DNA from 2 places in the Clostridium sp. MSTE9 genome. Region 1 is predicted to be linked to the other one. Evidence: predicted binding sites of a transcription regulator. Region 1 holds the regulator's gene; the other holds the start of a gene.
What was found. The regulator LexA, encoded in region 1, represses DNA repair genes until DNA is damaged. The targets are predictions, from matches to a motif close to CNAACANNTGTTNG.
Positions count from the first base shown of each region.

Region 2: a site for LexA is predicted at 1,725-1,738, ahead of recA (recombinase RecA). Genes of this name have one in related genera too.

Region 1 is NZ_AKFU01000022.1:67,445-71,801, reverse strand. Features, by position in the region: gene HMPREF1141_RS05115 (Fur family transcriptional regulator) at 1-52, shown strand, start outside; gene HMPREF1141_RS05110 (beta-eliminating lyase-related protein) at 206-1,234, opposite strand; gene lexA (transcriptional repressor LexA) at 1,348-1,935, opposite strand; gene HMPREF1141_RS05100 (M23 family metallopeptidase) at 2,331-3,098, shown strand; gene spoIVB (SpoIVB peptidase) at 3,373-4,357, shown strand, end outside.
Region 2 is NZ_AKFU01000015.1:33,635-37,991, forward strand. Features, by position in the region: gene HMPREF1141_RS03400 (DUF1385 domain-containing protein) at 1-840, shown strand, start outside; gene prmC (peptide chain release factor N(5)-glutamine methyltransferase) at 837-1,691, shown strand; gene recA (recombinase RecA) at 1,973-3,121, shown strand; gene HMPREF1141_RS03420 (regulatory protein RecX) at 3,121-3,756, shown strand; gene rimO (30S ribosomal protein S12 methylthiotransferase RimO) at 3,747-4,357, shown strand, end outside.

The sequences.
Region 1 (4,357 bases):
GAAAAAGCGCGGTACCCGGGCCGTTGTAAAAAAAGTGGAACGCACGCAATAGCGAGAAGAGTTCTGCCGAAACGGCACATTTTTATGAAAACGTGATACACAAAAGCCGCAGAACAGGTTTGTTCTGCGGCTTTTTACATTATAATATCCACCAATGTACCGTCGTACCATCAAATCAAAACTTACAGCAAGATCAATTCATATATTATTCCAGCATTTCGATCAATCTTGCGATATCGTCTTCTTTTGTGGCCCAGCTTGTGGCAAATCGTACAACCGTATGCTCTTCATCGGCTTTTTCCCAAAAGCTGAACGCAACTTTCTCCTGCAGCTTTTGCATAACGGAATTCTGCAAAACGATAAACTGTTGATTGGTCGGGGATTCCCAGGCAAACGTGCAGTTTTTTCTGCGAAATCCGTCCTTCAGCAGTTCCGCCATTTCAATCGCATGCCTGCTGATCTTGAAATACAAATCATCCGTAAATAATGTATCGAACTGGATTCCCAGCAAGCGGCCTTTCGCAAGCAGCGCTCCATGCTGTTTTACAGTCGTCATAAAATGCGGGGGCATATGATTTTTCGTAAACACCACCGCTTCGCCGCATAACGCGCCGACCTTTGTGCCGCCAATGTAAAACGCGTCACAGTATTCGGCAATCATAGGCAGAGTGACATCCGTTGTTTTGCTCATTACACCGTAGCCCAGACGCGCTCCATCTAAATACAGGGGGATCTCAAACTTTCTGCAAACTAAGGAAATGTCGCTCAGCTCCTGCTTGCTATACAAGGTACCGTATTCTGTCGGGTGAGAAATATAAACCATTCCCGGGAACACCATGTGCTCATGGTTTTCGTCCTTCCAGAATTTCTGTAAATAATTTTCCAATGTACCGGCTGAAATTTTCCCGTCGTTTTGGGGTATTCCCAGCACCTTGTGCCCTGTATATTCGATCGCGCCTGCCTCGTGGACGCTCACATGGCCCGTTTTGGCCGCCACAACGCCCTCATATCGTTTGAGCAGCGCATCAATGACGATCGCATTTGTTTGTGTTCCGCCGACCAGAAACGAAATCTCTGCCTGCGGACATTGACAAGCTTCCCTGATCTTGATTTTTGCGCTTTCACAATATGGATCATTTCCATATCCCGATAACTGTTCTAAATTTGTGTCAAGAAGGCGCTGTAAAATTCTTTCATGCGCTCCTTCCGTATAATCATTTTCAAATGACAACATGCTAATTGAATTCCTCCCAATTCCTGTTTCACCGTCTGCCAGGGCAATTTGCCCGTAAATCTGCGCTGTCTTTGATATGGCAAAGCAACAGCGCATCACAAGTGGTACCCTTTTTAGTAATAGCGGTAAACAGAAATCACGCGGCCAAGCACCAGAGCGCTTTGAGAAAAGATCGGAGAAAACGCGGGGTTTTCCGGCTGCAGGCGGATGTATTCCTGTTCAAAGAAAATCCGCTTGACCGTAGCCTCGTCGTCGATCAGCGCGACAACGATCTGCCCGTTTTCCGCCGCATCCTGGCGGTGCGCGATAATGTAATCCCCGTCAAGAATTCCGGCGTTTTTCATGCTGTCGCCCTGCACGCGCAGCGCAAACAGCTCCTTTTCGGGGTAACGGTGCCCTACCAGCGGCAGGTAGCCCTCGACCTCTTCCACGGCCAGAATCGGCACGCCGGCGGTCACTCTGCCCAAAATCGGCACACGGCTTACCTGCTCGGCGCCTTCAATATGAATGGCGCGATTGAGGCCGGCCTCGCGCCGAATGTAGCCCATATCCTCCAGCGTTTTGAGATGCAGGTGAACGGTCGAAGTGGATTTCAGGCCGGTTGCTTTGCAAATCTCCCGCACGGAGGGCGGCAGGCCATATTGTGCTCTATCTTTTAAGTACTCATATATTTTTTTCTGGCTGCTGCTGAGTCCTTTCATCCCATTTCCTCCCAGGTATTCCAAGTCAACCTTATCATACCACAGGGCCCTATAGATTGCAAACAAATGTTTGCGGATTTTTCACAATTTTTTTGTTTTAAGAGCTGTTTTCATCTTATTTTAATGCAAAATTACATGACTCCAAAAGTTAAAAGAATATTCATAGCGTATTAACAACTGCCCCGCGAATTCAAATTATAATATGAGTGTATTCAGACGATGGAGCCGCACCATCAGAATACAAAGTTCTACCCTCCTCAATATACCCCTCAAGCTAACGAAAAAAGACCGAATCAATTGGATTCGGTCTTTTTTCTTTTTTGCGTCACTTTTTGTTTCAAACGGCATATTTGGTGTTTTTTCTGGTCAAAATAGCCTCGGAGGTGCTTTTACAGATGAGCAGTCTGCATTTTAAATCAGAAAATCAATCCCCAAAGAAAAACAACAAGGGTTTTTATGTCGCGCTGGGCGTTTGCCTGGTTGCCGTTGGTGTTGCCGCCTGGACTACGTATGACAGTGTCGTGAAATATGCCAATCCTCAGGATACGTCCTCGTATTCCACTTCGCCCACCGGACGCACGCAGTCAGGTGTTTATGCCAGCAGCAAGGCGGAAGAGGCTTCGTCTCAGCCGCAGGCCAGCGCGCCGCAATCCGCCGCTCCGTCTTCTTCCAAACCGGCTGCTTCGTCTCAGGCACCGGACAAGACCGCTTCGTCCAAACCCGAGCAGCCCGCCAAACAGACGGCGGCCAAACCCGCATCTTATGTTTACCCGGTTGGGGAAACCCCGAAAGTTACCAAAAATTATAGCGGAGACAACCCCATCTTTTCCGACACGATGCAGGACTGGCGTGTTCACTCCGGCACAGATTTTGAGGCAAAGATCGGCGACCCGGTCAAAGCCATCGACAGCGGAAAGGTCAAGGACCTGTACGCAGACGGCAATCTGGGCAATGTTGCCGTAATTGAGCACAGTGACGGAATCACCGCGTACTACTGTGGCCTGGGTGACACCTTCCTGGTGAAAAAGGGCGATGAAGTAGACGCAGGACAGAAGATTGGCTCGGTCAATGTTGTACCGATCGAATCGGTGGAAAAGCCGCATCTGCATCTGGAAATCAAAAAATCCGGTAAGCTGATCGACCCTATCACTCTCTTCAAATAAGTCAAATCGTACAAAGAAACCCATAAAACAGATAAATCCCCGCCGGCAATCGTCGGCGGGGATTTTTACAAAATTTCATCCAAAAATTTCATCGATCAAAAATCATTTTCTTTTTAAACGGCTTAATTTGAGCCAATTTTAAAAATTTCTGACATTCGCCGCCGACCGTATGAAGAAGTCGATCATTCCTTCCATATTTGCCCAGAAAAAAGCGGATTTGACAACATAAATACTTTCGATTTGACAAAGATTAAATGCGAAAGGAGGTGAATGTTTGAAAAAAGGAAAAAAATTTTTTCAACGATTGACCGGCTGGCTTACCGCACTTACTCTGCTGGCAGGGTCGGCAGTGGGATACTACCACTACACCTTGCCTGATCAGTTCCGCGTGACGGCGGGAACCAAGCTGCGGCTGAACCAGACCGGCCTTAGCATCATCGACACGGTAAACAAAAAAGAAATTACCGCGTCCGCTTTAAAATCCGCAAACCAAAATTACCATGCTCAACTGATGCTGTTTGATGTAATCCCCATCAAAACAGTCAGCGTGAAAGTGGTGCAGGAAAAGCTTTTGGTGCCTTGCGGTACTCCTTTCGGCATCAAAATGTTCACAAACGGCGTGATGGTGGTTGGCGTTGCCGACATTGAAAGCGCCGGAAAAATGATCAATCCCGCCGCTGTGGCGGGCGTGAAGGTGGGCGATATCATTACCGAGGTAAATGGAAAGGCCGTTACCCAGAACAGCCAGGTGGCGAAGCTTATCGAAAGCAGCGCCGGCGCACCGGTCGAGCTTTCCATTAAACGGAATGAAGAAACGCTCACAGCAACTCTTACCCCTATTCTGTCCGATGTGGACGGAAGTTATAAGGGCGGTCTTTGGGTACGTGACAGCACTGCCGGTATCGGCACCGTAACTTTTTATGATCCGTCGAACGGATCGTTCGGCGGTCTTGGCCATGGCATCTGCGACGTGGACACGAATGAGCTGATGCCGCTTCGCAGCGGCGACGTTGTTTCCGTGACCATCAGCGGTATTGTCAAGGGCCAAAAGGGCCGTGCAGGCGAACTGCGCGGCTATTTCAACAACGATTTCCCTGTCGGACAGCTACAGGCCAATTCCGAAGGTGGTGTGTACGGCACGCTGAATTCCTCTCCTGTTTCTACCGAGGCTATCCCCCTTGCCGTGAAGCAGGAAGTGAAAACAGGCGCTGCACAGATTTACACCACAGTGGATGGAACAACGCCCAGACCTTATGGCA
Region 2 (4,357 bases), on a different contig from region 1:
ACCGTTTCCACCGAAGAGATTGCAGTCAGTCGCCTGCGGAACCGTTACAGCCTGCTGCGCCTGCCGATTCTGCGCGGTGTGGCCGGATTTATCGACGCGCTTTCCGTCGGGTACAAGGCGCTGAGTATTTCGGCGGAAAAATCAGGGCTGGAGGATGACGAGCAGCCCTCTAAATTCGACCAGTGGATGCAGCGCGTTTTTGGCGACAAGCTGATGAACGCGATCATGACGGTCAGCGCCATTCTCGGTGTGCTGATCGCCGTGGGGCTGTTCTTCTGGCTGCCCACCTGGCTGTTCAACATGGGCCAGACCTACCTGTGGGGCCCCGGCTTTGCCGAGTGGCGCACCGTGTTCGAGGGCTTTTTGAAAATCGCGATCTTTATTGCCTACATTGCGTTCTGCGCCAGCCTGCCGGATATTAAACGCGTGTTTCAATACCACGGGGCCGAACATAAAACGATTTTCTGCTACGAGAACGAAGAAGAGCTGACGGTGGAGAATGTCCGCAAGCATCAGCGCTTTCATCCGCGCTGCGGCACCAGCTTTATGGTGATTATGCTGCTGCTCGGCATCGTTGCCGGGTACTTTATCCCATTTACCAATCCCTTTGTCCGTACTGTGGCAAAGCTTTTGTGCGTGCCGCTTCTCATGGGGATCGGTTACGAGCTGATCCGCATCTGCGGCAAATATGACAATCTGTTTACCCGTATTATTTCCGCGCCGGGCATGTGGATGCAGCGCCTGACGACCAAAGAACCGGATGATTCGATGATCGAAGTGGCGATCAGCGCCATGAAAGAAGTCATTCCGGAAAACGGAGAGGACCGAGTTGTAAGATGACCTTTCAGCAGGCCTATCAGCAGGGAAGAAACCTGCTGCAGCGCGCGGGGGTAGAAAGCCCCGCATACGACACGATCTGCCTGTTCCGGCGGGCCTTCGGCATGGATCGCCAAGGCCTTTTGCTGCGGGGGGAGGAAGAGGCTCCGCCCATGCAGGCCAAGGAATTTTTTCGTACCATTGAAGAACGGCGTTCCCGTCGCCCCTTGCAGTATATTCTGGGGGAATGGGAGTTTTTTGGGATGCGTCTTATCGTGGGGGAGGGAGTGCTGATTCCGCGCGAGGAAACGGAGCTGCTGGTCTACATGGCCGCGGAGCTGCTCGGCGGGCACCCCGCGCCGCTGGTGGCGGATTTGTGTGCCGGTACGGGCGCCGTGGGGCTGGGGCTTTCCCGCCTGCGCGGCGACGCCCGGGTGGCCTGTTTGGAATGGTATGAGCAGGCGTTCTCTTATTTGCAGAAGAATCTGGGTCGCTACGGTGACGGTCGGGTTTCTGCGGTACAGGCCGATATCACACAGGCGGATGCCGCACCGGAGCTCCGGAACCTCAATGCCGTGATCTCGAACCCGCCCTATATTGAAGCCTCAGAGCTTCCGCTGCTGCAGAAAGAGGTGCAGGCCGAGCCGGCCACCGCGCTCGACGGCGGCAGCGACGGTCTCGACTTTTACCGGGCGATCGCACAGGTGTGGCTGCCGCGTTTAAAACCCGGCGGAATTGCCGCTGTTGAGATTGGGGAAACGCAGGCGGAGCAGGTCTCTGCGCTGTTTCGCGGCGTGGGCCTTGCACGGATTCAGGTTCATCAGGATTTTAACGGGTTCGACCGCGTGGTTTCCGGTGTGTACCGCGGCGAGTAAGCCTTTGCAGGGCTTATTTGGCGGCAGAGGCACAAAACATTCGTTCGATTTTTTCGCCGAATCCATTGATTTTGCGTTTGGAATACAGTATAATGAAACCAGGTTTTCCCCGGCGGCAGACGGCGTGTGCCGTTCGCGCAGAGCATGGTGCTCAAAGCCGGGGAGTGAGTTGCTGCGGGTTCGCGCCTGTTCGGTGGCCCCGTCTGATGGATGGGCCGCAGGGCAGCGGCGCATTTTTTAGCGGATCGGTGATTACAATTTTGGAGCGGAGGAGTTTTTCCATGGCAGTGGATAAAAGCAAGGCGCTGGATACGGCGCTGGCGCAAATTGAAAAGCAGTTTGGCAAGGGCGCCGTTATGCGCCTGGGACAAAATCAGGCAATGCAGGTGGAAGCGATCTCCACCGGTTCTTTTTCTCTGGATATGGCGCTGGGAATCGGCGGCCTGCCCAGAGGGCGTATTGTAGAGGTGTACGGGCCGGAATCCTCCGGTAAAACGACGCTCGCGCTGCACTGCATCGCGCAGGGGCAGAAAAACGGCGGCTATGCCGCGTTTATCGACGTAGAGCATGCGCTCGACCCGGTGTATGCCCGCGCGCTCGGCGTGGATGTGGACGCGCTCCTCGTTTCTCAGCCCGATACCGGCGAGCAGGCGCTCGAAATTACCGAGGCGCTCGTGCGCTCCGGCGCGATCGATGTGATCGTTGTGGACTCGGTCGCGGCGCTCGTTCCGCGTGCGGAAATCGAGGGCGATATGGGCGATTCCCACGTCGGGCTGCAGGCCCGGCTGATGTCGCAGGCGCTGCGCAAGCTGGCGGGCGCGATTTCCAAATCGAACTGCGTCGCCATTTTTATCAACCAGCTGCGTGAAAAGGTAGGCGTCATCTATGGCAGCCCGGAAGTAACGCCCGGCGGCCGCGCCCTGAAGTTTTACGCTTCCGTGCGAATCGACATCCGCAAGACCGAAACGCTGAAAAACGGCACCGAGCAGATCGGCTCGCGCACGCGCGCCAAGGTGGTCAAAAATAAAATCGCGCCTCCGTTCCGTGAGGCGGAGTTCGACGTGATGTACGGTCAGGGCATTTCCCGCGAGGGCGAAATTCTCGATCTTGCGGCCAAGCTCGACATTGTGCAGAAGAGCGGCGCATGGTTCTCTTACGGTGAAACCCGCTTGGGCCAGGGCCGCGATAACTCCAAGGAGTTTTTGAAGGGCAATCCTGAACTCATGGCAGAAATCGAGCAGAAGCTGCGCGAAAATGCCGACCGTCTGCCCTCGAAGGCTTCCGGTTCGCCCAAAAAGCCTGCGGCTCCTTCCGCACCGTCTGAAGCGGCCAAGCCGGTCGAAATCGAGCAGGCAGCCCCGCCGGCAAAGCCCGCGGCATCCGGCAGAGCGTCCTCCAAAGCGAACATCGATATTCTGGTGGATGACTGATGCTGATCACAGCGATCCGGCCCCATCGAAAGGGTCTTTCCCTGCTGGTGCTGGACGGCGAACCGGCCATGGAGCTGGATTCCGGCGTTCTTTACCGGGAGGGGATTCGCGTGGGGGCGGAGCTTTCCGACGAGGAGCTGTACCGTCTTTGTCAGCAGTCTGATGAGGTGCGGGCCAGGGAAAAAGCGCTGTACCTGTTGGAGCACAGGGCCCATTTCAAAAGAGAACTGGAAGAGAAGCTGCGCCGTGATTTTCCGGCTGAAGCGGCCAAATTGGCCGCGGACCGCATGGAAGAGCTGGGACTTCTCGATGACGCCGCCTGCGGGCGGCAGCTGGCCGGGGAGCTGCTGGGGCGAAAGGGCTTTTCGTCGTCGCGCGCGCGGCTGGAGCTGTGCCGTAAAGGGGTAGACCCTGCCTTGGCAGAGGAGATCGTCGAGGAGCTGGCCCCGCCGCCGGAGGAAAAAATCCGGCAGCTACTAGAAAAGAAATACCCCCTTGCCGCAAGGGATGAAAAACAGCGGCGCAGAGCGGTGAACGCTCTGCAAAGGATGGGGTACCGCCTGCCGGAGATTCGGCAGGCGCTACGCTGTCTGGATGAAACCATAGAATTGGATGAGGAGCAAATATGGCAATAACAGTGGGAATGGTCAGCCTGGGCTGCGCAAAAAACCGGGTAGACGGAGAAATGATGATGGCGACCCTGAAAAACGAGGGCTTCTGTCTGGTGAACGACGCGGCGCTGGCTGATGTTGCGATCGTAAATACCTGCGGATTTATCGACGACGCAAAACAGGAATCGATCGATGAGATCCTCGAGCTGGCTAAGCTCAAGCAGGAGGGACAGATTCGTGCCATTGTCGTCACGGGCTGTATGGCGGAGCGCTACCGTGAAGAAATCCGCAAGGAACTGCCCGAAGCGGACGCGGTGGTCGGTATCGGCGCCAACACCGAGATTGCCGATATCATCCGCCAAACGCTCGAGGGGCAGAACCCCGAATCCTTTCCGCCGAAGAACCGCCTGCCTCTGTATGGCGAGCGCGTTCACTCCACACCCAGCTATTTTTCCTACATCAAGGTGGCGGAGGGCTGCGACAGCCGCTGCGCCTACTGTGCCATTCCCATGATCCGCGGACGCTATCGCAGCCGCCCGATGGAAAGCATTGTGGAGGAGGCGAAAGGCCTTGCGGCGGACGGCACGAAAGAACTAATCCTGATCGCGCAGGATACCAGCCGTTA